Regions from separate parts of the Citrobacter braakii genome, predicted to be linked through region 2. Evidence: predicted binding sites of a transcription regulator. Region 2 holds the regulator's gene; each other region holds the start of a gene.
The links. The regulator PurR, encoded in region 2, represses purine synthesis genes. The targets are predictions, from matches to a motif close to CANGCAAACGTTTGCNTG.
Positions count from the first base shown of each region.

Region 1 (9,862 bases), 1.7 Mb from region 2:
ATGAGCGACGTGGTCAGTCTGCACGTGCCGGAAAATGCCTCCACCAAAAACCTGATGGGCGCGCGTGAGATTTCGTTGATGAAACCGGGGGCGCTGCTGATTAACGCCGCACGCGGTACGGTTGTTGATATTCCTGCGCTGTGCGACGCGTTAGCGACTAAACATCTGGCGGGGGCTGCAATCGACGTATTCCCAACCGAGCCGGCAACTAACAGCGATCCTTTCACTTCGCCGCTGTGTGATTTCGATAACGTGATCCTGACGCCGCACATTGGTGGTTCAACGCTGGAAGCGCAGGAAAACATCGGTCTGGAAGTAGCTGGGAAACTGACCAAGTATTCCGACAACGGCTCTACGCTGTCTGCGGTAAACTTCCCGGAAGTTTCGTTGCCGCTGCACGGTGGTCGTCGTTTGATGCACATTCACGAAAACCGTCCGGGCGTACTGACGGCACTTAACCAGATTTTTGCCGAGCAGGGCGTCAACATTGCCGCGCAGTATCTGCAGACTTCCGCGCAGGTAGGTTATGTGGTTATCGATATTGAAGCGGATGAAGATGTGGCGGAGAAAGCGCTGCTGGCGATGAAAGCCCTTCCGGGAACCATTCGCGCTCGTCTGCTGTACTGATTTCCTCTACATGGGCAGGCGGTTGACCTGCCCATCTTTCCTCTGATTTCCCTGCCTCAAAATCTCTTTCTGTAACGCATACATTCTGTTTTCGAGCTTTGCCGCAGTTGGCAACTAAAGGCAGCGTTGCGTGTTGTACAGCAATAAAAGGAATTTACGATAGGGGCGCAGCATAGCGCTGAAACGGGAAAGCCCCTACCGAAGCAGGGGCTCTAAAAAGGAAAGGGACGATGATGAGATACGTCATCATGCTGCTGATCCTGTTAATCATCGCTTGGCCAGCATATTAACAGAGAGTACGCAGGAGGGAGGTTCGCCTCCCTCACCCTTCACCGAGGAATTTAGGTCAAAAAAACGGCGCTGTCAATCGGCAAAAAACGGCTACCACTCCCAGATTTTGGACGGCGTCACCACCGCTGGCAGCGGGATATCCCACTCTTCAACCGGCAATTTTTCTACTAACTGGCAGTCATGCGCGTAGCCCACGGGTTGGAGCTTATGCTGTTGCCAGTTTTGTAGCGTGCGGTCGTAAAATCCGCCGCCCATGCCCAGGCGTTGCCCGTCCTCATCAAATGCCACTAACGGCGTAATCAGTACGTCCAGCTTTGACAGCGGCAATACGTCGCGTACATCAAGCCGTGGTTCCTGGATCTTTAAGCGATTGGTCACCAGGTCGCTGCGCGGATGATAGTGCAGGAACAGTAAATTACCGGGACTGAAGGGATGAAGAACCGGAAGGTAAACGCGCTTGCCCGCTCGCCACAGCTGATCTATCAGCGGCTGGGTATCGAGTTCGCCATCGAACGAGAGAAATACCGCCACAGTATGCGCGAGTACAACAGGGGGAAAACTGAGCATTCGGGTCGCGGCTTGCTGACCGTAGTGTCGTTGCTGTTCAGAGGTCAGCGCGCGACGACGCTGTCGAATCAGTTGACGAATTTCTTGCCGTGATAAAGGGAGTTCAGAAAGTAGTGTCATGGCTGTTGCCAGGTAGAAGGGAATCTCCGAGATGCCGCCGCAGGCTGTAACCCTTGAACCCTTGGTTCAAGGTGAATGCGTCGTCACAGTTTTAAGGCTTCTCGGACGGGCCGAGCATGCTCACCAACCATGGAGCGCCACATTCTTGTGGTATGAAATATCGGCTCAGGGGACTGGCCCGCTTGCAAACATCTCAGAGAAATTTTGTCTTCACGGTCACTCTACCACAGTAAACCGAAAAGTGTTATTCAAAGTTTTGGCCCGTTTTTTCGGTTATGCGACCCTGATCAAGCAACGCCTGTTCGATGGTCTGTTGTAGCATCCGAATACGTTGTTCCATGCTCGCCGCGTACTCACGCGTCTTCGCTTTTTCCTGAGTTAATTCATAGCTGATGTTCAACGCGGCGATGAAAACCAACTGCTCAGTATTTGTGACTCTAGTGCGAACTTTCAGATCTTGCAATCGCTGATTGAGATCGTCCGCAGCCTGATTCAACGCATCCCTTTGTTCAGGCGGGCAATTCACTCGCAGTGAACGGCCAAATATTTGGATATCGACGGGTTGTGCAGACATGCCACCTTCCTGCTGATTGACTGCGCTGCCTTCGTCTCCAGACCTTGGGTCCGCGAAGGGGCGACACTATAGCTACCCTGGTATCAAGATACAAGCCCTTTTCTGGTCCACCAGGGCCCAAAGTGGTAGCATACCATGAATATTCCTCCCTTTGATGACGAATGCTTATGTCTATACAGAACGAAATGCCTGGCTACAACGACGTTAGCCAGTTTTTGAACCAACAAGGGGCTGGATTAACCCCGGCCGAAATGCACGGCTTGATCAGCGGGATGATTTGCGGCGGCAACAACGACAGCTCATGGCAGCCGCTGCTGCACGACCTGACGAACGAAGGTCTGGCCTTCGGTCACGAGCTGGCTCAGGCACTGATGAAAATGCACTCTGCCACCAGCGATGCCCTCGAGGACGACGGTTTCCTTTTTCAGCTTTATCTGCCTGAAGGCGACGATGTTAGCGTGTTTGATCGTGCCGATGCGCTGGCGGGGTGGGTAAACCACTTTTTGCTGGGCCTTGGCGTTACGCAGCCAAAGCTCGACAAAGTGACCGGTGAAACCGGTGAAGCAATTGACGACCTGCGCAATATCGCTCAGTTGGGATATGACGAAGACGAAGATCAGGAAGAGCTGGAAATGTCGCTCGAAGAGATTATCGAATACGTGCGCGTAGCCGCCTTGCTGTGTCATGACACGTTTACGCGTCAGCAGCCGACCGCGCCGGAAGTCCGTAAACCGACTCTGCACTAAGAACGAAACGCAAAGGAGAGTGTGATGAGCGAGATATCTCAGCAAGAATTCCAGCGTCGTCGCCAGGCTTTACTGGCACAAATGCAGCCTGGCAGCGCCGCGCTGATTTTTGCCGCGCCTGAAGCGACGCGCAGCGCGGACAGTGAATACCCGTACCGCCAAAGCAGTGATTTCTGGTACTTCACCGGTTTTAACGAACCGGAAGCCGTGCTGGTGCTGATTAAAAGTGATGACACTCATAACCACAGCGTTTTGTTTAATCGGGTTCGCGATCTGACGGCGGAGATCTGGTTTGGCCGCCGTCTGGGCCAGGATGCCGCACCGGCAAAACTCGGCGTTGACCGGGCGCTGGCCTTCAGTGAAATCAACCAACAACTGCACCTGTTGCTCAATGGCCTGGACGCGGTGTACCACGCGCAGGGCGAATATGCCTGGGCAGATGAGATCGTGTGCACGGCGTTGGATAAACTGCGTAAAGGCTCCAGACAAAATCTGCACGCACCCGCCGCGATCATCGACTGGCGTCCAATGGTGCATGAAATGCGCCTGTTCAAATCAGCAGAAGAAATTGCGGTCATGCGCCGTGCCGGAGAGATCAGTGCGCTGGCGCATACCCGCGCGATGGAAAAATGCCGTCCGGGAATGTTTGAATACCAGTTGGAAGGGGAGATTCACCACGAGTTTACTCGCCATGGCGCGCGTTACCCATCCTATAACACGATTGTCGGCAGCGGCGAAAACGGCTGTATTCTCCATTACACCGAAAATGAAAGTGAAATGCGCGATGGCGATCTGGTGTTGATTGACGCCGGGTGTGAATACAAAGGTTATGCGGGCGACATTACGCGTACCTTCCCGGTAAACGGCAAATTTTCCCCTGCTCAGCGTGAAATCTACGACATCGTACTGGAGTCATTAGAGACCAGTCTGCGCCTGTATCGCCCGGGGACGTCCATCCAGGAAGTCACCGGCGAAGTGGTGCGCATCATGATTACGGGTCTGGTGAAGCTTGGCATTTTGCACGGCGAGATCGACCAACTGATTACCGAAAATGCGCATCGCCCATTCTTTATGCATGGTCTTAGCCATTGGCTGGGACTGGATGTGCACGACGTTGGCGTTTATGGTCAGGACCGCTCACGTATTCTCGAGCCAGGAATGGTGCTCACCGTCGAACCGGGGCTGTATATCGCGCCGGACGCCGATGTGCCGCCTGCTTATCGTGGTATCGGCATTCGTATTGAAGATGACATCCTCATCACCGAGGACGGCAATGAGAACCTGACCGCCAGCGTGGTGAAGAAAGCGGATGACATTGAAGCCTTAATGGCTGCGGCGCGGCTGCAATGAGCGTGATTATCGTTGGCGGTGGTATGGTCGGTGCAACGCTGGCGCTGGCCATTTCTCAGCTCAGCCACGGGACTCTGCCTGTTCACCTGATAGAAGCGAGCGAACCTGAAACTGACCGCCATCCAGGGTTTGACGCCCGGGCGATCGCGCTGGCGGCAGGGACCTGCCAACAGCTGGCGCGAATTGGCGTATGGCAGGCGATTGCCGATTGCGCAACGGCGATCAAAACGGTTCACGTCAGCGATCGCGGCCATGCCGGATTTGTGACGCTGGATGCGCAGGAATACCGTATTCCGGCGCTGGGCCAGGTGGTAGAACTGCACGATGTCGGGCTGCGTTTGTTTGCGCTGTTGCGTAAAGCGCCGGGCATCACGCTGCACTGCCCCGACCGTGTAGCCAGCGTGTCACGCACGCAGGAACGCGTTGAGGTTACGCTGGAAAATGGCGAGATGATCAATGGTCGCCTGTTGGTGGCCGCCGATGGCACGCGCTCCGCGCTGGCTACCGCCTGCGGCGTTGGCTGGCAGCAACAACCCTATGAACAACTGGCGGTGATTGCCAACGTCACGACCTCCGTTGCGCATGACGGGCGAGCGTTTGAACGTTTCACACAATATGGTCCGCTGGCAATGCTACCGATGTCTGATGGTCGCTGCTCGCTGGTGTGGTGCCATCCGCTGGAGCGGCGGGATGAGATTATGGCCTGGTCCGACGAACAATTTTGCCGCGAACTGCAAACTGCGTTTGGCTGGCGGTTGGGGCGTATTACCCAGGCCGGTAAACGCAACGCCTATCCGCTTTCGTTAACCTCGGCGCAAAAAGCCATTACCCATCGTACTGTGCTGGTGGGGAACGCAGCACAGACGCTGCATCCCATTGCCGGACAAGGTTTCAACCTTGGTCTGCGCGATGTGATGAGCCTGGCTGAGACGTTGACGCAGGCGCAAAACTGCGCGGAAGATATCGGTGATTATGCGGTACTGGCACGCTATCAGCAGCGCCGCGAACGCGATCGCGAAACGACGATTGGTGTGACCAACAATTTGGTGTATTTGTTTGCCAATCGCTGGGCCCCGCTGATCGTTGGGCGTAATGTCGGGCTGATGGCGATGGAATTATTCACGCCTGCACGCGATGCGCTGGCGGAGCGGACCCTCGGTTGGGTTGCGCGATAGATATATCCTGTAGGCCGAATTAAAGAAGCTGGCCTGATTAGCGCAGCGCCATCAGGCAATGTCGCGGAAGTAATGCCGGATGGCGGCTTTGCCTTATCCGGCCTACGGTTTTTGATTGTCCTATTTTCAGGAGCAAACAGTGCAAAGTGTTGATGTAGCAATTGTTGGTGGCGGCATGGTGGGACTGGCGGTTGCCTGCGGCTTGCAGGGCAGCGGGTTGCGCGTTGCGGTGTTAGAACAACATGTTCCGCAGCCTTTGGCGGCGGATGCACCTCCTCAGCTTCGCGTATCGGCCATTAATGCCGCCAGTGAAAAACTGCTTAGCCGACTGGGCGTCTGGTCCGACATTGTTGCCCGTCGCGCTTGTTGCTACCACGGCATGGAAGTCTGGGACAAAGACAGCTTTGGGCGTATTGCGTTTGATGACCAGAGCATGGGCTACAGCCATTTAGGCCACATCGTTGAAAACTCAGAGATCCATTACGCACTCTGGCAAAAAGCGCAGCGTTCAGCGGACATTACGCTGATGGCGCCCGCTGAGTTACAGCAGGTAGCCTGGGGTGAGAATGAGGCATTTCTGTCCCTGAAAGATGGCGCAATGCTGACCGCTCGCCTGGTGGTCGGCGCCGATGGCGCTAACTCCTGGCTGCGCAACAAAGCGGATATTCCGCTCACTTTCTGGGATTACCGTCATCATGCGCTGGTGGCGACTATCCGTACGCAGGAAGCTCACGGCGCGGTTGCGCGGCAGGCGTTTCACGGTGAGGGGATCCTGGCGTTCCTGCCGCTCAGTGACCCGCACCTGTGCTCTATCGTCTGGTCGCTTTCGCCGCAGGAAGCAGAACGCATGCAGCAGGCAAGCGTTGACGAGTTTAATCAGTCGCTGAATATCGCTTTTGATAATCGCCTGGGGCTGTGCAGCCTTGAAAGCGAGCGTCAGGCGTTTCCGCTGACGGGACGCTATGCCCGTCAGTTCGCTGCTCATCGTCTGGCGCTGGTGGGGGATGCGGCGCATACCATCCACCCGCTGGCGGGTCAGGGGGTTAACCTTGGCTTTATGGATGCGGCGGAGCTGATCGATGAGCTGAAGCGGCTACAGCGTCAGGGCAAAGATATTGGTCAGTATCTCTATTTGCGCCGCTACGAGCGTAGCCGTAAGCACAGCGCAGCGATGATGCTGGCCGGTATGCAGGGATTTCGTGAACTGTTTGCAGGCGAGAATCCGGCGAAAAAACTGCTGCGTGATATTGGTCTGAAACTGGCCGATACCCTGCCAGGCGTAAAACCACAGCTCATCCGCCAGGCGATGGGACTGAACGATCTTCCTGAGTGGTTACGCTAGCGTCCGTAAGGACAATCTTAAGAGTTTGAGACCCGTCACACTTTCCACTCCCGGCCTGCGCGCCGGGGTGCTTCTCTCATTTGAAATAATCTAATTCCACGCCTTTTTTCGCATTAGTTTTTTTAATATTACGTTTTTTTCATAACGCCATTTTTGACAATTTTTCCACATTTAATGTTGGTTGGTGCTGTTAATTCCAGCTTGTATTTATTTTTTATTCTGATTATTTGCCGTATGGATGGGGTTTTGTTCTGCCGGTGATTTTGCTGTTTTTGGCCATAAGCTAATGTGATGGTTAATTTTGCCTTATGGTTTAGCGTCTGTTTCGGTGGTAAGTTCAGGACAAAGAGAACGTTTGCGTCGTGGCCCCTGGAGCGGCTGCGGTGCTGGGTTTCGTGGCGAAAATTTCACCGCGAAAGAGTTGGTAGCCCCGCTTATTCAACGAGGAAAAGATGGCTCAACAGACTCCTTTGTACGAACAACACACGCTATGTGGCGCGCGCATGGTAGATTTCCATGGCTGGATGATGCCACTGCATTACGGTTCTCAGCTTGATGAACACCATGCTGTTCGCACCGATGCCGGAATGTTTGATGTGTCACATATGACCATCGTCGACCTGCGCGGTAGCCGCACCCGGGAGTTCTTGCGTTATCTGCTGGCAAACGACGTCGCGAAGCTAACGAAGACGGGTAAAGCCCTCTACTCCGGTATGCTCAACGCGTCGGGCGGCGTGATAGATGACCTGATTGTCTACTACTTCACTGAAGATTTCTTCCGCCTCGTTGTAAACTCCGCCACCCGCGAAAAAGACCTCTCCTGGATTACCCAACACGCTGAACCTTACGCCATCGACATCACCGTTCGAGATGATCTGTCGCTGATTGCGGTGCAGGGCCCAAACGCGCAGGAAAAAGCAGCCACATTGTTTACTGACGAGCAGCGCCAGGCGGTAGAAGGCATGAAGCCGTTCTTCGGCGTTCAGGCGGGTGATTTGTTTATCGCAACCACCGGTTATACCGGCGAAGCAGGCTATGAAATTGCCATGCCGAGTGAAAAGGCGGCAGACTTCTGGCGTGCGCTGGTACAAGCAGGTGTCAAACCTTGCGGTCTTGGCGCGCGCGACACGCTGCGTCTGGAAGCCGGCATGAACCTGTACGGTCAGGAGATGGACGAAGGCATTTCCCCGCTGGCGGCCAACATGGGCTGGACCATCGCGTGGGAACCGACTGACCGCGACTTTATCGGTCGGGAAGCGCTGGAAATGCAGCGTGAAAAAGGCCACGAACAGTTGGTCGGACTGGTGATGACCGAGAAAGGCGTACTGCGTAATGAACTGCCGGTGCGTTTCACCGATGCTTCCGGCAATCAGCAGGAAGGCATTATCACCAGCGGAACATTCTCCCCAACCCTGGGTTACAGCATCGCGCTGGCGCGTGTCCCTGCGGGTATTGGTGAGAATGCGATCGTACAGATCCGTAACCGCGAAATGCCGGTAAAAGTGACTAAACCTGTTTTTGTGCGTAACGGCAAAGCCGTCGCGTAATTCATCCTTTTTTGGAGATTGATTGATGAGCAACGTACCTGCAGAACTGAAATACAGCAAAGAACACGAATGGCTGCGCAAAGAAGCTGACGGCTCTTACACCGTTGGGATCACCGAACATGCTCAGGAGCTGTTAGGTGACATGGTTTTCGTTGACCTGCCCGAAGTTGGCGCAACCGTCAGCGCGGGCGATGACTGCGCCGTTGCGGAATCCGTAAAAGCGGCATCCGATATTTATGCGCCAGTAGGCGGTGAGATTGTTGCGGTTAACGACGCGCTCAGCGACTCCCCGGAACTGGTCAACAGCGAGCCGTATGCAGGGGGCTGGATCTTCAAAATCAAAGCCAGCGATGAAAGCGAAATTGAATCGCTGCTGGATGCGACTGCATATGAAGCTTTGTTAGAAGACGAATAAATACGCTTCATTCTTCACGTTGCAGGTGTGTTGGCTTTCTTGCACACCTCAGTTACTTACTGATGTAAGCTCCTGGGGATGTGCTGCGTCGCCGCCTTCCTGCAACGCGAATTTTTCGCGTATTCAGGTAAGTAGAGACACCTACGATTCACTGCACGTTTCAGGAACCATCGCCCATGACACAGACGTTAAGCCAGCTTGAAAATAGCGGCGCTTTCATTGAACGCCACATCGGACCGGACGCCGCGCAGCAGCAAGAGATGCTGAATGCGGTTGGCGCAGAGTCGTTAAACGCGCTGATCGGCCAGATTGTGCCGAAAGACATTCAGCTCGCAACCCCGCCACAGGTGGGCGAGGCGGCGACCGAATACGCTGCGCTGGCTGAATTAAAAGCCATCGCCGGGCGTAACAAGCGCTTCACGTCCTACATTGGCATGGGCTACACCGCCGTGCAGCTGCCACCGGTTATCCTGCGTAACATGCTGGAAAACCCGGGTTGGTACACCGCCTACACCCCGTATCAACCGGAAGTCTCCCAGGGCCGTCTGGAAGCACTGCTGAACTTCCAGCAGGTGACGCTGGACCTGACCGGCCTGGACATGGCTTCCGCTTCTCTGCTGGATGAAGCTACTGCTGCAGCTGAAGCCATGGCGATGGCCAAACGCGTCAGCAAACTGAAAAACGCCAACCGTTTCTTTGTGGCGGCTGATGTTCATCCGCAAACGCTGGACGTAGTGCGTACTCGTGCGCAAACTTTTGGTTTTGACGTCATTGTTGATGACGCGGCAAAAGCATTGGATCATCAGGATGTGTTCGGCGTGCTGTTGCAGCAGGTTGGCACCACCGGTGAAGTGCACGACTACAGCGCCCTGATGGCTGAGCTGAAATCCCGTAAAATAGTGGTCAGCGTCGCTGCCGACTTTATGGCGCTGGTACTGCTGACTGCACCGGGCAAACAGGGCGCGGATATCGTTTTCGGCTCTGCGCAACGCTTCGGCGTACCGATGGGCTACGGCGGCCCGCACGCGGCATTCTTTGCCGCTAAAGACGAATTCAAGCGCTCCATGCCAGGCCGTATTATCGGCGTCTCCAAAGATGCAGCGGGTAA
Region 1 covers NZ_CP045771.1:1,828,405-1,838,266, forward strand. The annotation lists gene serA (phosphoglycerate dehydrogenase) at 1-627, shown strand, start outside; gene GFC06_RS08575 (5-formyltetrahydrofolate cyclo-ligase) at 1,009-1,605, opposite strand; RNA gene ssrS (6S RNA) at 1,625-1,808, opposite strand; gene zapA (cell division protein ZapA) at 1,850-2,179, opposite strand; gene GFC06_RS08590 (YecA/YgfB family protein) at 2,347-2,925, shown strand; gene pepP (Xaa-Pro aminopeptidase) at 2,950-4,275, shown strand; gene ubiH (2-octaprenyl-6-methoxyphenyl hydroxylase) at 4,272-5,450, shown strand; gene ubiI (FAD-dependent 2-octaprenylphenol hydroxylase) at 5,590-6,792, shown strand; gene gcvT (glycine cleavage system aminomethyltransferase GcvT) at 7,245-8,339, shown strand; gene gcvH (glycine cleavage system protein GcvH) at 8,365-8,754, shown strand; gene gcvP (aminomethyl-transferring glycine dehydrogenase) at 8,931-9,862, shown strand, end outside.
Region 1: a site for PurR is predicted at 7,137-7,154, ahead of gcvT (glycine cleavage system aminomethyltransferase GcvT). Genes of this name have one in related genera too.

Region 2 (9,862 bases):
GTTGGCAACGGTAAGTTTATTCAGTCACCGCGCAGCGGCCAGGAAATTCAAATCACCTCTCTGAGTGAAGATTACTGGCAGCGCCACTATGTGGGCGCTCGTCGGGTAATGACGCCAAAAACAATTCGTTAAAAACTTACCCTACAGTACATGCTGTAGGGTAAGTTCTTCTTTTGCATAACCTTTCAATTTGCTACCCTATCCTTACTCACAATGAGGCTATTGTGTGTACTCAATATAAATAATAAGGAGAGAAGCAATGTCGTTTGAATTACCTGCATTACCGTATGCCAAAGATGCTCTGGCACCGCACATTTCTGCCGAAACGCTGGAATATCACTATGGCAAACACCATCAAACTTACGTGACTAATCTGAACAACCTGATTAAAGGCACGGCGTTTGAAGGCAAATCACTGGAAGAGATCGTACGTAGCTCTGAAGGCGGTGTATTCAATAACGCAGCACAGGTATGGAACCACACGTTCTACTGGAACTGCCTGGCACCGAACGCAGGTGGCGAACCTACCGGTAAACTGGCCGAAGCAATTGCCGCCTCCTTTGGCAGCTTTGCGGATTTCAAAGCGCAGTTCACCGATGCCGCTATTAAAAACTTCGGTTCTGGCTGGACCTGGCTGGTAAAAGGAACGGATGGCAAACTGGCTATCGTTTCCACCTCCAATGCAGGTACACCGCTGACCACCGACGCGACGCCGCTGATGACCGTTGACGTATGGGAACACGCCTACTACATCGATTATCGCAATGCCCGTCCTGGCTACCTGGAAAACTTCTGGGCGCTGGTGAACTGGGAATTTGTTGCGAAGAACTTCGCAGCATAAAAAAGATGACGCAGAAGGAGAACCCTTCTGCGTTTTAGCATTAATTCGCGGTAGTGAAAGCCTCTTCAGGCTGTTTGCGCGCCGAGATAAAGACCAGCAGCAGCGCAAGCCCCGCCACAATTGCCCCCATCACCGGAACAAAGCTGTAGCCCAACCCACCGGAAATCACCGCCCCACCGGCTGCGGCACCCAGAGCATTCCCCAGATTAAACGCGCCAATGTTGACTGACGATGATAATCCAGGCGCTTCGCTGGCAACACGCATCACGCGCATCTGCAACGGCGGAACGACCGCAAACGTCGCTGCCCCCCAGACCACCATACTAACTGCCGCACCCAGCTCATTACGCGCCAGGAAAGGAATGGCCAGCATAATAACCATCAGCAGCAGTAAAAAGCCTTTCAGCGTACCGTTGACGGAACGGTCAGCCAGTTTGCCACCAAGATAGTTACCGATTGAGAAGCCAACGCCAATCAGCACCAGCATACCGGTCACAAACGCCGGTGTGGCATGGGTGATCGTATGTAACACTGGTGAGATATAGGTATAAAGCGTGAACATCGCCCCGGCTCCCAGAACGGTCGTCAGCAGCGCCGACAGCACCTGCGGACGCATAAGTACCGCCAGTTCGCTACGGACATCCGGGCGCTCTCCCGCCCCACCTTTGGGTAATGAGAAGAACAGGCTGACCATGGCGATGACGCCCAGACCCGCCGTTGCCATAAACGACATACGCCAACCGATGGTTTCACCAAGCCAGGTCGCCGCAGGAACACCGCCGATATTGGCAATGGTCAACCCCATAAACATGGTTGCCACGGCGCTGGCCTGCTTATGTTTGGGTACTACGCTTGCAGCGACAACGGAGCCAAGACCAAAAAATGCCCCATGGTTCAGACTGGTCAAAATACGCGATAACATCAGGGTGGTGTAATCCGGCGAAATAGCCGAAAGCACGTTGCCCAGCGTGAAAATCGCCATCAGGAATATCAACGCATTACGTCGCGCACGATGGGACAGCAGTAATGTCATCAGCGGAGCACCCACCATCACCCCAACCGCATACGCGCTGATTAACATTCCGGCCGCGGGAATCGAGACATCCACACCTTTGGCAATGACGGGCAATAATCCCATTGGCGAAAATTCAGTGGTGCCAATGCCAAACGCGCCGATCGCCAGCGCCAGTAAAGGATAATTGAGTTTCATATTTCGACTCCGTAACGTCGAGCCGGGGCGCGACATAAAATAAGAGTCAAAAGCATGACATTGATCGCAAAATTAATAAAGTTAACAAAATTGCAAAAGACTTTTGCTTATTCGCAAACAATCGACGGGAAAGGCAAGCGGAAAGGATGAGGGAGAGCGAACTCCCTCGGGGGAAATCAATGCAGCGCTGCGGTCAGGCCACCCGCGACGATCAAACCCAGAACAATAATGGTAGTCACTAACGAAAATTTCAGATCGGTGCTCATCAAGTTTTCTCCTTTTTATTCCCACACAAAAAGTGATATTGCGCATTTTTACACACTTGAAAGCAAAAATCTCTCACGATTTATATTGATAACTGCTTTTAACTCTTCCCCTTTTCGTTAAGATCAGACAAAATTCCACGCTTACTTGATTAGCGTACCGGCCATTGACCCCTTCCTGACGTTCCGTGTCGTTTTCCCGGCGTGCCGCAACCCTTACGTTGCGCTAAGGGTGTGTTAAGGCAAACGTTTACCTGGAGTATTCTCAGGAGCTTAGGATATGGTCTGGAGTGAGATGTAATGGCAACAATTAAAGATGTAGCGAAGCGAGCAAACGTTTCCACTACAACCGTATCACACGTAATTAACAAGACGCGCTTTGTCGCGGAAGAAACGCGTAATGCTGTCTGGGCGGCGATCAAAGAGCTGCACTATTCTCCGAGCGCCGTGGCGCGCAGCCTGAAGGTGAATCACACCAAGTCTATTGGCTTGCTGGCCACCAGCAGCGAAGCGGCCTATTTCGCTGAAATTATCGAAGCCGTTGAGAAAAACTGTTTCCAGAAAGGCTATACCCTGATTCTGGGTAACGCATGGAACAGTCTCGAAAAACAGCAGGCTTATCTGTCAATGATGGCGCAAAAGCGCGTTGATGGTCTGCTGGTGATGTGTTCTGAGTATCCGGAGTCGCTGCTTTCGATGCTCGAAGAGTACCGCCATATTCCGATGGTCGTCATGGACTGGGGCGAAGCTAAAGCCGACTTTACCGATACGGTCATTGATAACGCCTTCGAAGGCGGTTACATGGCGGGTCGGTATCTGGTAGAACGCGGTCATCGTGAGATTGGCGTGATCCCAGGCCCAATGGAGCGTAATACCGGAGCCGGGCGTCTGGCAGGCTTTATGAAAGCGATGGAAGAAGCGCTGATTAAAGTTCCTGAAAACTGGATTGTGCAGGGCGATTTTGAGCCTGAATCGGGCTATCGCGCCATGCAGCAAATTCTGTCACAGTCGCATCGTCCGACCGCCGTCTTCTGCGGTGGCGATATCATGGCGATGGGTGCGCTGTGCGCCGCTGACGAGATGGGACTGCGCGTACCGCAGGATGTCTCGCTCATCGGTTACGACAACGTGCGCAACGCCCGCTTCTTCACGCCGGCTCTGACGACCATTCACCAGCCTAAAGATTCACTGGGGGAAACGGCCTTCAACATGCTGTTAGACCGTATCGTGAATAAACGTGAAGAGTCGCAGTCTATCGAGGTTCATCCGCGCCTGGTAGAACGCCGTTCCGTTGCCGACGGCCCGTTCCGCGATTACCGTCGTTAAGACTGTGGTGCGGGAGCCTCATCGGGCTCCCGCAACCATTCCTTATTCAGCGTTTCACTATCCCCTAAATAGTCCAGCAGCCAGCTCAATGCCGGCGATGTATCGTTCTGTTGCCATGTCAGGCAACATGCGGCATCAGGAAATGGATTCTCCAGCTGTAGCGCGACCCATTTGCCGCTATCAATCCACGGTTTGGCAAAATGCGTCGGTACCATGCCCACGCACAGACCTGCAGATAAACAGGTAGCAGAAGATTCCCAGTCAGGCACCACAACGCGCTTTTGGTTATCCAGCAGCCAGGTAATACGCTTAGGAAGCGTACGCGACGTGTCTTCACGCACCAGCGACGGCCAGTTGCGCAACGTATCGTCGCTTAGCGGTCCGGGCATTGACGCCAACGGATGATGGCTTGCCACCACGCAGCTCCAGCTCAGCATTCCCATGTCGCGGAAGGTATAGCGTCCCCCCACCGGAATCGCCTGCGTGGCGCCGATTGCCAGCTCAACGCGCCCATCGGACAGCGCATCCCAGACACCGTTAAACACCTCCTGGAAAACCAGCAGTTCGACATCATCAAAATGACGATAGAAATCCACGATCATCTGTCGGGTACGATCCGGGCGGACAATGTTATCTACCGCGATCGCCAACTGCCCGCGCCAGCCGTTGGCAATTTGCTGACATTGCTGGCGGGTGATCTGCATTTTTTTGATAACAGAGCGGCCTTCTTTGAGAAACCATGCACCGGCAGGCGTCAATTCCACATCCCGATGGCGTCGCTCAAAAAGCGGCACCGCCAGCCACTCTTCCAGTTGACGCACGGTGTAGCTTACCGCCGAGGGTACGCGGTGCAACTCCTGCGCGGCCGAACTAAAGCTACCGTTACGCGCAACCGCATCCACAACTTCAAGTGAATATTCCGACCACATATTCTGCCCACAAAAAATTTGAAATCAGTAAGCAAATATTAGCGTTTCACAGCAAGAATTACACTCACTACACTCAGCGGCATTGTTCTACTGCTAAAAAAAGAGAAATGATGATGCAACCTGGGAAAGGATTTTTAGTCTGGCTGGCGGGTCTTAGCGTACTCGGCTTTCTGGCAACGGATATGTATCTGCCCGCCTTCGCCGCAATTCAGTCCGATCTGCAGACACCTGCATCTGCCGTCAGCGCCAGCCTTAGCTTATTCTTAGCGGGTTTTGCCGTCGCGCAACTTCTGTGGGGGCCGCTCTCTGACCATTATGGCCGCAAGCCAGTTTTGCTTCTGGGTTTATCCATCTTCGCGCTGGGCAGTTTGGGCATGCTGTGGGTTGAAAATGCCACCGGTCTGCTGGTACTGCGCTTTGTTCAGGCCGTTGGCGTTTGTGCGGCATCGGTTATCTGGCAGGCGCTGGTCACCGATTATTATCCTTCACAAAAAGTAAACCGCATCTTTGCCACCATTATGCCATTGGTCGGGTTATCCCCGGCATTAGCGCCGTTATTAGGCAGTTGGATCCTGGTACATTTTTCCTGGCAGGCCATTTTCGCCACCCTGTTTGCCATTACTCTAATCCTGATGCTTCCGGCTCTGCGCTTAAAACCAACAGCTAAAGCACGCGACGACAGCCAGGATAAACTGACTTTCGCTACCCTGTTGCGCTCAAAAGTTTACCGCGGAAACGTGCTGATTTATGCCGCCTGCTCCGCGAGCTTCTTCGCGTGGCTGACGGGTTCCCCGTTCATCCTCAGCGAAATGGGCTACAGTCCGGCGGTGATTGGCCTGAGCTATGTTCCACAAACCATCGCTTTCTTAATTGGTGGTTACGGCTGCCGCGCTGCGCTGCAAAAATGGCAGGGCCGTCAGTTGCTGCCCTGGTTACTCATTCTGTATGCCTTTAGCGTAGTGGCCACCTGGGCAACCGGCTTTATTCACCATGTTGCGCTGGCTGAAATCCTCATCCCATTCTGCGTTATGGCGATTGCCAATGGAGCAATCTACCCTATTGTTGTGGCTCAGGCGTTACGTCCTTTCCCACAGGCTACGGGACGCGCAGCGGCATTGCAGAACACACTGCAACTGGGTTTATGCTTCCTGGCAAGCCTTGTGGTTTCCTGGTTGATCGCCACCCCGCTGCTCACCACCACCAGCGTGATGCTGACAACGGTGCTGCTGGCGGCCGCGGGTTACAAAATGCAATCGCAGAAGGCTAACGCCCCGCACACAGATGATCGGGCGCAAATTGCCCACGGTGAGTCTCACTAGTAATCACCCTTGATAATTGATTAGCCTGCTAATATTTATTGGTTGAATCGTCAAAAATTCAGGCCTATACTGATTTCCAGTTGTTAAAAAAACGATAATTGTTATGTGTTAACGGGGACAAGAACGTTCCCGTTTTCCCATGGATGGTCTTTTCGGCAAGGGTTCCTCCCTTCCTCTGTTCTACGTCGGATTATAGATTCGCGGATTAATTCCGTGAGAGTTCTCACAAAGCCCAAAAAAGCGTCTACGCTATTTTAAGGTTCTGATCACCGACCAGTGATGGAGAAGCTATGAGTTCATCGTGTATAGAAGACGTCAGCGTACCGGATGATGACTGGTACCGCATCACCAATGAATTATTAAGCCGTGCAGGTATTACCATTAATGGTCCGGCACCGGCAGATATTCGCGTAACGAACCCCGATTTTTTCAAACGCGTACTGCAGGAAGGATCGTTAGGGTTGGGCGAAAGTTATATGGATGGCTGGTGGGAATGCGACCGGCTGGACATGTTTTTTTGTAAAGTCCTGCGCGCCGGTCTTGAAAACCAACTCCCCCGCCACTTTAAAGATACGCTCCGTATCGCCACGGCTCGCCTGTTCAATTTACAGACCAAAAAACGTGCGTGGGTCGTCGGCAAAGAACACTACGATTTGGGCAACGATCTCTTTACCCGCATGCTGGACCCTTATATGCAGTATTCCTGCGCCTACTGGAAAGATGCCGATACCCTGGAATCTGCCCAACAGGCGAAGCTAAAAATGATTGCCGAAAAACTGCAGTTGAAGCCAGGCATGCGGGTGCTCGATATTGGCTGCGGCTGGGGCGGCTTATCCCAGTTTATGGCGTCACAATATGGCGTTAGCGTGGTGGGCGTGACCGTTTCGGCAGAACAGCAGAAAATGGCGCAGGCGCGTTGTGCGGGGCTGGATGTCACAATTTTGCTGCAGGATTATCGCGACCTGAACGACAAATTTGATCGCATTGTCTCCGTTGGCATGTTTGAGCATGTGGGGCCGAAGAACTACGCGACTTATTTTGAAGTGGTTGATCGTAATTTAAAACCCGACGGTCTCTTTTTGCTGCATAGCATCGGCTCCAAAAAGACCGACAATAACGTTGATCCGTGGATCAATAAATATATCTTCCCGAACGGCTGTTTACCGTCAGTTCGCCAGATTGCCAACGCCAGCGAGCCGCATTTTGTGATGGAAGACTGGCATAATTTTGGCGCGGATTACGATACAACGTTGATGGCCTGGCACGAGCGTTTCATGAGATCCTGGCCTGAAATCGCCGATAACTATACCGAACGCTTTAAACGGATGTTCAGCTATTACCTGAACGCCTGCGCCGGTGCGTTTCGTGCTCGCGACATCCAGCTGTGGCAGGTGGTTTTTTCCCGCGGCGTTGAACACGGCCTGCGCGTTCCCCGCTAATCGTTATCACCCCCGTGCCAACGGGGGTTTTACACTCTGGCTTAGGCTCCCGCCTCACCCGTTACGTTACTGATGGCGCTTTCACGCGCCGCCAGTACGCGCTCAACGGTATCAACCACCGCCTGGGTTTGAGGATCGATTTCGATATTGACCCGCGCGCCTAACTTTTTCTTACCCAGCGTCGTACGTTCCAGCGTTTCCGGGATCAAATGCACACAGAAACGCGTCGGTGTCACCTCACCGACCGTCAGACTGATGCCATCAATTCCGATAAATCCTTTGTACAAGATGTATTTCATCAGCGACGGATCCTGAACTTTAAACCACACCTGGCGGTTGTTCTCCGAGGTCAGAATTTTCGACACTTCGGCGGTCGTCATAATATGGCCCGACATTAAATGTCCGCCAATTTCATCACTGAATTTTGCCGCTCTCTCAACGTTGACCAAATCCCCAACCTTCAGGTCACCCAGATTGGTGATACGCAGCGTTTCTTTCATCAGATCAAAGCTTATCTGGTTACCGTTGATTTCGGTTACCGTCAGGCAGCACCCATTGTGGGCAACCGATGCGCCGGTCTCCAGCGCATCCAACATATATTCAGGTAACTCCACAACATGCGTACGAAAATTTGGTTTTTCATCAATGGACACAAGTTTCGCGGTGCCCTGCACAATACCCGTAAACATACTTCTAACTCCTGAACTGAATTAAGACATCTCTGCACAGCACAATAGCAGGTGGAAATTCAGGTTGCCAGCAATGCGCCGCTACTGCCTGTTTTTTCACTGGAGAATTACGTATTCCTCGCTACAATAGACTGAAATTTCCCCTGCTTTTTCTCCTTGCTGCCATATAAGGCGGCTTTTTTAGTCTCTCAAATAACAACAATATAGTGGTGTACACGTGCAAAAGTATGTAAGTGAAGCGCGTCAGTTATTAGCTCTGGCAATTCCAGTGATTCTTGCGCAAATCGCTCAAACCGCAATGGGATTCGTTGATACCGTCATGGCGGGCGGATACAGCGCCACGGACATGGCGGCCGTCGCCATTGGCACATCTATTTGGTTGCCGGCCATTTTGTTTGGTCACGGACTGCTGCTGGCCTTGACGCCAGTGATTGCGCAACTCAATGGTTCAGGGCGCCGCGATCGTATCGCCCATCAAATACGCCAGGGTTTCTGGCTGGCGGGCAGCGTCTCCATTCTGATTATGATCGTGCTCTGGAACGCGGGATACATTATTCGCTCCATGCATAATATCGACCCGGCGCTGGCAGATAAAGCCGTCGGCTACCTGCGCGCGTTGCTGTGGGGCGCGCCGGGGTATTTGTTCTTCCAGGTAGCCCGTAACCAGTGTGAAGGTCTGGCCAAAACCAAACCGGCGATGGTGATGGGGTTTCTCGGCCTGCTGGTGAACATTCCTGTTAACTATGTTTTCATTTATGGGCATTTTGGCATGCCGGAACTTGGCGGCGTGGGCTGCGGCGTGGCAACGGCGGCGGTTTACTGGGTGATGTTTATCGCCATGCTGTCATACGTTAAACGCGCACGCTCGATGCGTGATATCCGTAATGAGCGTGGTTTCCAGAAACCGGACACCGCCGTAATGAAGCGTCTGGTACAGCTGGGTTTACCTATCGCGCTGGCGTTATTTTTCGAAGTGACGCTGTTTGCTGTGGTGGCGCTGCTGGTTTCCCCGCTGGGGATTGTCGACGTGGCCGGACACCAGATCGCGCTCAACTTCAGCTCGTTAATGTTCGTCCTGCCGATGTCTCTGGCTGCAGCCGTCACCATTCGAGTCGGTTATCGTCTGGGCCAGGGTTCCACGCTGGATGCGCAAACCGCAGCCAGAACAGGTCTGGGCGTCGGCGTCTGCATGGCGGTTGTGACGGCGATTTTCACCGTAACATTCCGTGAGCACATTGCCCTGCTCTACAACAATAACCCGGAAGTTGTCGCTCTGGCAGCGCAGCTCATGTTACTGGCCGCGGTGTATCAAATATCGGACTCTATCCAGGTTATTGGCAGCGGTATCCTACGTGGTTATAAAGATACGCGTTCCATTTTCTTTATTACCTTTACGGCATACTGGGTACTGGGTCTGCCGAGCGGTTATATTCTGGCGCTGACCGATCTGGTGGTTGACCGGATGGGACCGGCAGGATTCTGGATGGGCTTTATTATCGGCCTGACCTCTGCGGCAGTGTTGATGATGTTGCGGATGCGTTTTCTTCAGCGCCAGCCGTCAGCGGTTATTTTACAACGCGCCGCACGATAATCCCCAAATAGCCGCCATCTGGCGGCTTTTTTATATTCTCAAAACGGGCTGGCGTTTTGGGTCGTCATCCATTCCTGACTGACCGGATGCCTGAAATGCAGTTCACTGGCATGCAGCATCAGTCTCGACGTCCGTTCGGTGCCTGGCAGCAGACGCCCACCATATAAATCGCACCCCAAAATGGGATGCCCCAACTGCTGACAGTGGATCCGCAACTGGTGGGTACGCCCGGTTTCAGGTGTCAGCCGTACCCGC
Region 2 covers NZ_CP045771.1:3,554,277-3,564,138, forward strand. The annotation lists gene GFC06_RS16610 (C40 family peptidase) at 1-132, shown strand, start outside; gene sodB (superoxide dismutase [Fe]) at 260-841, shown strand; gene GFC06_RS16620 (MFS transporter) at 882-2,051, opposite strand; gene cydH (cytochrome bd-I accessory subunit CydH) at 2,228-2,317, opposite strand; gene purR (HTH-type transcriptional repressor PurR) at 2,615-3,640, shown strand; gene punR (DNA-binding transcriptional activator PunR) at 3,637-4,569, opposite strand; gene punC (purine nucleoside transporter PunC) at 4,683-5,888, shown strand; gene cfa (cyclopropane fatty acyl phospholipid synthase) at 6,179-7,327, shown strand; gene GFC06_RS16650 (riboflavin synthase) at 7,369-8,016, opposite strand; gene mdtK (multidrug efflux MATE transporter MdtK) at 8,234-9,607, shown strand; gene GFC06_RS16660 (RluA family pseudouridine synthase) at 9,646-9,862, opposite strand, start outside.

Region 3 (9,862 bases), 1.0 Mb from region 2:
AGGTCTGTCCGAAGTGTGACCATCATATGCGCATGTCGGCGCGCAATCGCCTGCATAGCCTGTTAGATGAAGGTTCTCTTGTGGAACTGGGTAGCGAGCTTGAGCCGAAAGATGTGCTGAAGTTTCGTGACTCCAAAAAGTACAAAGACAGACTGGCTTCTGCGCAGAAAGAAACTGGCGAGAAAGATGCGCTGGTGGTAATGAAAGGCACGCTGCACGGTATGCCGGTCGTTGCTGCTGCATTCGAGTTCGCGTTTATGGGCGGCTCCATGGGCTCTGTGGTCGGCGCGCGTTTTGTCCGTGCCGTTGAGCAGGCGCTGGAAGATAACTGTCCGCTGATCTGCTTCTCCGCTTCTGGCGGGGCGCGTATGCAGGAAGCGCTGATGTCTCTGATGCAGATGGCGAAAACCTCTGCTGCGCTGGCGAAAATGCAGGAACGCGGTTTACCGTATATTTCTGTACTGACCGACCCAACAATGGGCGGTGTTTCTGCTAGCTTCGCGATGCTGGGCGATCTCAACATTGCAGAACCGAAAGCACTGATCGGCTTTGCTGGTCCGCGTGTTATCGAGCAAACCGTACGTGAGAAACTGCCGCCGGGATTCCAGCGTAGCGAGTTCCTGATTGAAAAAGGCGCTATCGATATGATCGTCCGCCGTCCTGAAATGCGCCTGAAACTGGCAAGCATTCTGGCGAAGCTGATGAATCTTCCTACGCCGAATCCGGATGAGCCGCGTGAAGGCGAGGTGGTACCTCCGGTTCCCGATCAGGAATCAGAGGCCTGATAGTTTACTCTATGGGTTTCGGGTTGCAGGCAGGCGATAAGAGAGTTGATCCCGATGAGCTTACACAGGTAAGTGATTCGGGTGAGCGAGCACAGCCAACGCATCTGCAACGTGAAAAACAACGTGTAAAAAAGGGCAGGCCGGTTGGTGCTGCCCTTTTGCTTTTCTCAACGTAAAGAATCTACAGCCATCATGGACAATAAACGTATTCCTCAAGCCGCGTCGCCCCTGGCATCGTGGCTTTCTTATCTGGAAAACCTGCACAGTAAAACCATCGATCTCGGCCTGGAACGCGTAAGTCAGGTGGCGCGCAAACTGGGTGTGTTGAAACCCGCGCCATTTGTTTTTACGGTGGCGGGAACCAACGGGAAAGGCACAACCTGCCGTACGCTGGAATCTGTGCTGACCGCAGCAGGTTATAAAGTTGGCGTTTACAGTTCGCCGCATCTGGTGCGCTACACGGAACGCGTACGCGTGCAGGGACGTGAACTGCCGGAATCAGCGCATACAGCCTCGTTTGCTGAGATTGAAGATGCGCGTGGCGACATTTCCCTGACCTACTTTGAATACGGTACGTTATCGGCGCTCTGGTTGTTTAAACAGGCCCAACTGGATGTCGTCATCCTGGAAGTTGGGTTAGGCGGTCGCCTTGACGCGACCAATATCGTGGATGCCGATGTTGCGGTGGTCACCAGCATTGCGCTTGACCATACTGACTGGCTGGGCCCGGATCGCGAAAGCATTGGTCGTGAGAAGGCGGGAATTTTCCGTGCAGAGAAACCGGCTATCGTCGGCGAGCCGGAAATGCCTTACACCATTGCCGATGTTGCACAAGAGAGCGGGGCGATTTTGCAACGCTGCGGCGTGGACTGGCGCTATGCGGTCACGGAGAACGACTGGTCCTTTACGGACGATCACGGCACGTTGGCGCACCTGCCGTTGCCGCAGGTCCCACAACCTAACGCCGCGACCGCACTGGCAGCACTGCGCGCAAGCGGGCTTAACGTCAGCGAGCAGGCCATTCGTGATGGTATTGAACAGGCGATTTTACCGGGGCGCTTCCAGATTGTGAGCGAGTCGCCGCGGGTGATTTTTGATGTTGCCCATAACCCGCATGCGGCGGAGTATCTGACCGGCCGTCTGAAAAAATTAGTGAAAAGCGGGCGTGTACTTGCGGTTATCGGTATGCTACATGATAAAGATATTGCCGGTACGTTAGCCTGGTTAAAAAGCGTGGTTGACGCCTGGTACTGTGCGCCCCTGGAAGGGCCGCGTGGTGCTACTGCAGAACAACTGCTGGAGCATCTGGGCAAAGGCTACGCCTATGACAGCGTGGCGCAGGCATGGTCTGCGGCGCTAGCTGAGGCGAAGCCAGAAGATACCGTGTTGGTGTGTGGATCGTTTCACACTGTCGCACATGTCATGGAAGTGATAGACGTGGGGAGAAGCGGTGGCGAGTAAGTTTCAGAATCGATTAGTCGGCACAATTGTGCTGGTCGCGCTGGGGGTGATTGTGCTCCCCGGGCTGCTTGACGGGCAGAAAAAGCATTATCAGGATGAGTTTGCGGCGATCCCGCTGGTGCCGAAACCCGGCGATCGCGATGAACCAGACATGATGCCTGCAGCAACGCAGGCGCTGCCGACGCAGCCGCCGGAAGGGGCGGCAGAAGAGGTGCGCGCGGGCGATGCTGCCGCGCCATCGTTGGATCCGTCACGTTTGACGACGGCAAACAGCGCGGAGTTAGATCCTGTCCCCGCGCCTGTAGAACAGCCGAAACCCAAACCGAAGCCGCAGCCGGTTGCCGTCGCTCCGACGCCAGCACCGGCTCCAGCGCCGAAACCGGCCGCGGTGGAACCGCCAGCGCCAACCGGCAAAGCGTACGTTGTACAGCTCGGTGCGCTGAAAAATGCGGATAAGGTCAATGAGATCGTGGGTAAACTTCGTGGCGCGGGCTTCCGGGTATATACTTCCCCGTCAACGCCGGTGCAGGGTAAAATAACCCGTATTCTCGTAGGACCTGACGCCTCCAAAGATAAGCTGAAGAACTCGCTGGGCGAGCTGCAGAAGATCTCCGGTCTGAGTGGCGTAGTGATGGGGTACACCCCTAATTAAGGGATTGCGCTGTTCACGGCGCTGCTCTTAATTCAGGCCGGATAGGGCGTTTATACCGCTATCCGGCAGTGCCCGAAGAGGCATAAAACGGTATGGCGTTGAAGATTTTTTCAGCGCCATTTTTATTTACGCGTGGAAAGGAAATCCCTACGCAAACGTTTTCTTTTTCTGTTAGAATGCGCCCCGAACAGGACGACAGGGCGTTAAATCGTGGGACACTTATGGTCTGGATTGATTACGCCATTATCGCGGTGATTGGTTTTTCCTGTCTGGTTAGCCTGATCCGTGGCTTTGTTCGTGAAGCATTATCGTTGGTGACTTGGGGTTGTGCTTTCTTTGTCGCCAGCCATTACTACACTTACCTGTCTGTCTGGTTTACGGGCTTTGAAGACGAACTCGTTCGAAATGGGATTGCTATCGCGATACTGTTTATCGCGACACTTATCGTCGGCGCTATCGTTAACTTTGTGATAGGCCAACTGGTAGAGAAAACAGGCCTGTCGGGTACCGACAGGGTGTTGGGGATCTGCTTTGGTGCTCTGCGAGGAGCGCTGATCGTCGCCGCCATACTGTTCTTTCTCGATACCTTTACCGGTCTGTCGAAAAGTGAAGACTGGAGCAAGTCGCAGCTGATCCCGCAGTTCAGTTTCATCATCAGATGGTTCTTTGACTATCTGCAAAGCTCGTCAAGTTTCTTGCCCAAAGTATAAACTTTGGGTTGTTGCTGAACGAGGAAAAGACGTATGTGCGGTATTGTCGGTATCGCCGGTGTTATGCCGGTAAACCAGTCGATTTATGACGCGTTAACGGTGCTCCAGCATCGTGGTCAGGATGCCGCAGGCATCATCACCATTGATGCCAACAACTGCTTCCGCTTGCGTAAAGCAAACGGAATGGTGAGCGATATTTTTGAAGCGCGCCATATGCAGCGTTTGCAGGGCAATATGGGCATCGGTCATGTGCGTTACCCAACGGCTGGCAGCTCCAGCGCCTCCGAAGCTCAACCTTTTTACGTCAACTCACCGTATGGCATCACGCTTGCCCATAATGGCAACCTGACCAATGCGCATGAGCTGCGTAAAAAGCTGTTTGAAGAAAAGCGCCGCCACATCAATACCACTTCAGACTCTGAAATTTTGCTGAATATTTTCGCCAGCGAGCTGGATAACTTCCGCCATTATCCGCTGGAAGCCGATAATATTTTTGCTGCTATTGCGGCAACCAACCGCCAGATCCGCGGCGCCTATGCCTGCGTGGCGATGATTATTGGCCACGGTATGGTTGCCTTCCGCGATCCTAACGGTATCCGTCCGCTGGTACTGGGTAAACGCGATATCGGGGATGGTCGTACCGAGTATATGGTGGCCTCCGAGAGCGTGGCGCTGGATACGCTGGGCTTTGAATTCCTGCGCGATGTGGCACCTGGCGAAGCGGTGTATATCACCGAAAAAGGTCAGCTGTTTACTCGCCAGTGTGCTGATAACCCAGTCAGCAATCCGTGCCTGTTTGAATACGTTTACTTCGCACGTCCTGACTCCTTTATCGACAAGATTTCCGTTTACAGCGCCCGTGTAAATATGGGGACCAAGCTTGGCGAAAAAATTGCTCGCGAGTGGGAAGATCTGGATATTGACGTGGTGATCCCGATTCCGGAAACCTCCTGCGATATCGCGCTGGAAATTGCCCGTATTCTCGGTAAGCCGTACCGTCAGGGTTTTGTGAAAAACCGCTACGTGGGCCGTACCTTTATCATGCCCGGCCAGCAGCTGCGCCGTAAATCCGTGCGCCGTAAGCTGAACGCCAACCGTGCGGAATTCCGTGATAAAAACGTGCTGCTGGTGGATGACTCCATCGTGCGCGGTACCACCTCGGAACAGATTATCGAGATGGCGCGTGAAGCCGGAGCGAAGAAAGTGTATCTGGCCTCTGCGGCCCCGGAAATTCGCTTCCCGAACGTTTATGGTATCGATATGCCTACGGCGACGGAGCTGATTGCTCATGGTCGCGAAGTGGACGAGATTCGCCAGATAATCGGTGCAGACGGTCTTATCTTCCAGGATCTGAACGATCTGATTGAAGCGGTCCGCGCTGAGAACCCGGATATTCAGCAGTTTGAATGTTCAGTGTTTAACGGCGTGTACGTCACCAAAGACGTCGACCAGCAATATCTCGATTTCCTTGACTCCCTGCGTAATGACGATGCCAAAGCAATTTTGCGTCAGAACGAAGCGGAAAACCTCGAGATGCATAACGAAGGGTAATGTTCTGTTGCAGGTCAGGACACATAGAGTGGACTGACTTGCAACTGCGCATAAAAACCTGCAAAGTCAGCCCTGAAGCAAGTAAGGGCGAAAAAATGAAACGACTCATTGTAGGGATTAGCGGTGCCAGTGGCGCGATTTATGGCGTGCGCCTGCTGCAGGTTTTGCGTGACGTTACTGATGTGGAAACCCATCTGGTGATGAGTGCTGCTGCCCGACAGACGCTGGCGCTGGAAACTGACCTCTCTGTACGCGACGTGCAGGCACTGGCGAATGTAAATCACGATACGCGCGATATCGCCGCCAGTATCTCTTCCGGCTCTTTTCAGACCGCCGGAATGGTAATATTACCTTGTTCAATCAAAACGCTTTCAGGCATCGTCCACAGTTACACCGATGGACTGCTTACCCGTGCGGCAGACGTGGTGTTGAAAGAACGCCGCCCGCTGGTGCTGTGCGTGCGTGAAACGCCGCTGCATCTGGGGCATCTGCGGCTGATGACGCAGGCGGCAGAAATTGGCGCGGTGATTATGCCGCCAGTCCCGGCATTCTATCATCGCCCGCAAACGCTAGATGATGTGATTAATCAAACAGTTAACCGCGTACTCGACCAGTTTGATATCTCCCTTCCACAGGATCTGTTCACCCGCTGGCAAGGGGCGTAAAACCGTTCCATCAGCGTGCAAAGAAACATCCGTTGCCCTGTTTCAGGGCAATTTTGTAACCGCGATCATATCCTCAACATTTAATTCGTTAAAACTCCACGAAACGCTGCGGTTCAACCGTCAGACCTGCTATCTTCAAAATCAGGACATTATTGCAACGTTTTATTAACATATTTAACGTCGAATATCCTCATCGACGCGAAAATGGCATAAGACCTGCATGAAAAAGTCTGCAAACACACAACACAACGTAAAACATAATAAAATTACGCCACTTGAGGGTTATGTATGAAGAAGACGGTTCTTGCTTTGTCTTTGCTGGTAGGACTCTCCGCCACCGCGGCCAGCTACGCAGCACTTCCGCAGACGGTTCGTATTGGTACAGATACAACGTACGCACCTTTTTCCTCTAAAGATGCCAAAGGCGACTTTGTCGGCTTTGATATCGATCTGGGAAATGAGATGTGTAAGCGCATGCAGATTAAATGTACCTGGGTAGCCAGCGACTTTGACGCGCTGATCCCGTCGCTGAAAGCGAAAAAAATTGATGCCATCATCTCCTCGCTTTCAATCACTGAGAAGCGTCAGCAAGAGATTGCGTTCTCAGACAAGCTTTACGCAGCAGACTCACGTCTGATCGCTGCGAAAGGTTCCCCAATTCAACCGACTCTTGATTCCCTTAAAGGTAAACATGTTGGCGTACTGCAAGGCTCGACTCAGGAAGCCTATGCTAATGACAACTGGCGCAGCAAAGGCGTAGATGTGGTGGCCTATGCGAACCAGGACCTTATCTATTCTGACCTGACAGCGGGTCGTCTGGACGCGGCGTTGCAGGATGAAGTCGCGGCCAGCGAAGGCTTCCTGAAGCAGCCTGCCGGTAAGGACTACGCTTTTGCTGGTCCGTCGGTGAAAGATAAAAAATACTTTGGTGACGGCACAGGGATTGGCTTGCGCAAAGATGATGCAGAGCTGAAAGCTGCTTTCGATAAAGCGCTGGGCGAACTGCGCAAAGACGGCACCTACGACAAAATGGCGAGCAAGTATTTTAACTTCAATGTCTACGGCGATTAATACGCCGCAGCGGGGAATGGACTGCACCATTGCGGGTAACCATTACGGTGCATAATAAATTCAGTGCACTGTTTTGGTGCTTTTGTCGCTGTCTTAATAAGCATGAGTGCATACTTAAGCGCTTTTCATGCAAATAAATACCGTCGACAGGGTAGAATGCTTTGCCTTGTCGGCCCGATTAATGGCACGATAACTGCACCTGGTCCTGTAAAGATCCCCTATAAAAGACAGTCTGTTGAGGATAGTTATGAAAAAACTGGTGTTGTCTCTTTCTCTGGTCCTGGCTTTCTCCAGTGCTACCGCAGCATTTGCAGCCATTCCGCAAAAAATTCGTATCGGTACCGATCCTACTTATGCGCCGTTCGAATCGAAAAATGCACAGGGTGAATTAGTCGGTTTTGATATCGATCTGGCTAAAGAGCTGTGCAAACGTATCAATACACAATGTACCTTCGTGGAAAACCCGCTGGACGCGCTTATCCCTTCGTTAAAAGCGAAGAAAATCGATGCGATTATGTCCTCGCTTTCCATCACTGAAAAACGTCAGCAGGAAATCGCCTTTACCGACAAGCTTTATGCAGCCGACTCGCGTCTGGTTGTCGCTAAAGATTCTGCTATTCAGCCAACCATTGAGTCGCTGAAAGGTAAACGTGTTGGCGTGCTGCAGGGCACGACTCAGGAAACCTTCGGCAACGAGCACTGGGCGCCAAAAGGCATTGAAATTGTCTCTTATCAGGGGCAAGACAATATCTATTCTGACCTGACTGCTGGGCGTATTGATGCTGCTTTCCAGGATGAAGTCGCAGCCAGCGAAGGCTTCCTGAAACAGCCGGTCGGTAAAGATTACAAATTCGGCGGCCCATCTGTAAAAGATGAGAAGTTATTCGGCGTGGGTACCGGTATGGGGCTGCGCAAAGATGATAACGAACTGCGCGAAGCACTGAACAAAGCCTTTGCCGAGATGCGAGCTGACGGTACTTACGAGAAGCTGGCGAAAAAGTACTTCGATTTTGATGTTTACGGCGGTTAATCACCGCAGGTGCTGATAAAGCCCGTAGATTTTTGACGTGTTGAATTTATGCCTGATGGCGCTGTGCGTATCCGGTCTACAGCGATTTTGTAGGCCGGATAAGGCAAAGTCGCCATCCCGCATTTAACAGTTTGTCTGAAATCAAAAGAGGCTTATTACTCCACCACACACGACAGGACAGGCAGCATGTTGTATGGCTTTTCAGGTGTTATTTTACAGGGCGCAATTGTTACGCTGGAGCTGGCACTTAGCTCGGTGGTACTGGCGGTTCTGATAGGCCTTGTCGGCGCGGCAGCAAAGCTGTCGCAAAGCCGGGCGCTGGCGCTTATTTTCGAAGGGTACACAACGCTTATCCGCGGCGTGCCCGATCTGGTCTTAATGCTGCTCATCTTTTACGGATTACAAATCGCGCTGAATACCCTTACCGATGCAATTGGTATCAGCCAGATTGATATCGATCCGATGGTCGCGGGTATTATTACGCTCGGGTTTATCTACGGAGCCTATTTTACCGAAACATTTCGTGGCGCATTTATGGCCGTGCCAAAAGGCCATATTGAAGCCGCGACGGCATTCGGTTTTACCAGTTCACAAATATTTCGCCGCATTATGTTCCCGGCGATGATGCGCTATGCCTTACCGGGAATTGGCAACAACTGGCAGGTCATTCTTAAGGCCACGGCGCTGGTATCGTTGCTCGGCCTGGAAGACGTGGTGAAAGCCACTCAGCTTGCCGGAAAAAGTACCTGGGAGCCGTTCTATTTTGCCGTAGTGTGCGGGGTCATCTATCTGGTGTTTACCACAGTTTCTAATGGTGTGCTGCTGTACCTTGAGCGCCGCTATTCCGTGGGTGTGAAGAGGGCTGACCTGTGATTGAGATTATTCAGGAATACTGGAAGTCCCTGCTGTGGACCGACGGGTATCGCTACACCGGCGTGGCTATCACCCTGTGGCTTCTGATTTCATCGGTGGTGATGGGCGGGATACTGGCGCTGTTTTTGGCAATTGGTCGTGTTTCCAGTAATAAATTTATCCAGTTTCCCATCTGGCTGTTCACCTATATTTTTCGTGGGACGCCGCTGTACGTCCAGTTGCTGGTGTTTTATTCCGGGATGTATACGCTGGAGATAGTCAAAGGCACGGACTTCCTCAACGCGTTTTTCCGCAGTGGGCTAAATTGCACCGTGCTGGCGCTGACGCTGAATACCTGCGCCTATACCACGGAGATTTTCGCCGGGGCTATTCGTTCCGTACCCCATGGTGAGATTGAAGCCGCGCGCGCTTACGGTTTCTCGTCGTTTAAACTGTATCGCTGCATTATTTTGCCTTCCGCGCTGCGTATTGCGCTGCCGGCTTACAGCAATGAAGTTATTTTAATGCTGCACTCCACGGCGCTGGCGTTTACCGCAACGGTGCCTGATTTGTTGAAAATCGCCCGCGATATCAACTCGGCAACGTATCAGCCGTTTACCGCCTTCGGTATTGCCGCTGTTCTGTATTTGATTATTTCGTATGTCCTGATCAGTCTGTTCCGTAAAGCGGAAAAACGCTGGTTGCAGCATGTATCCTCTAAATGATTCGAGTAACACGATGTCTGAAAATAAATTAAACGTTATCGATTTACATAAGCACTACGGCGAACATGAAGTGCTGAAAGGGGTATCGCTGCAGGCCAATGCGGGTGATGTTATCAGTATTATTGGCTCGTCAGGTTCCGGTAAAAGTACCTTCCTGCGCTGCATTAACTTTCTCGAGAAACCGAGCGCCGGGTCGATTGTGGTGAGTGGTCAGAACATTGGTCTGGTACGCGACAAAGACGGCCAGCTTAAGGTTGCAGACAAAAATCAGCTGCGCTTGCTGCGCACGCGACTGACGATGGTCTTTCAGCACTTTAATCTGTGGAGCCACATGACGGTGCTGGAAAACGTGATGGAAGC
Region 3 covers NZ_CP045771.1:2,513,303-2,523,164, forward strand. The annotation lists gene accD (acetyl-CoA carboxylase, carboxyltransferase subunit beta) at 1-785, shown strand, start outside; gene folC (bifunctional tetrahydrofolate synthase/dihydrofolate synthase) at 978-2,246, shown strand; gene dedD (cell division protein DedD) at 2,236-2,898, shown strand; gene cvpA (colicin V production protein) at 3,120-3,608, shown strand; gene purF (amidophosphoribosyltransferase) at 3,642-5,159, shown strand; gene GFC06_RS11650 (UbiX family flavin prenyltransferase) at 5,255-5,824, shown strand; gene argT (lysine/arginine/ornithine ABC transporter substrate-binding protein ArgT) at 6,113-6,895, shown strand; gene hisJ (histidine ABC transporter substrate-binding protein HisJ) at 7,143-7,925, shown strand; gene GFC06_RS11665 (histidine ABC transporter permease HisQ) at 8,112-8,798, shown strand; gene hisM (histidine ABC transporter permease HisM) at 8,795-9,502, shown strand; gene hisP (histidine ABC transporter ATP-binding protein HisP) at 9,516-9,862, shown strand, end outside.
Region 3: a site for PurR is predicted at 3,047-3,064, ahead of cvpA (colicin V production protein). Genes of this name have one in related genera too.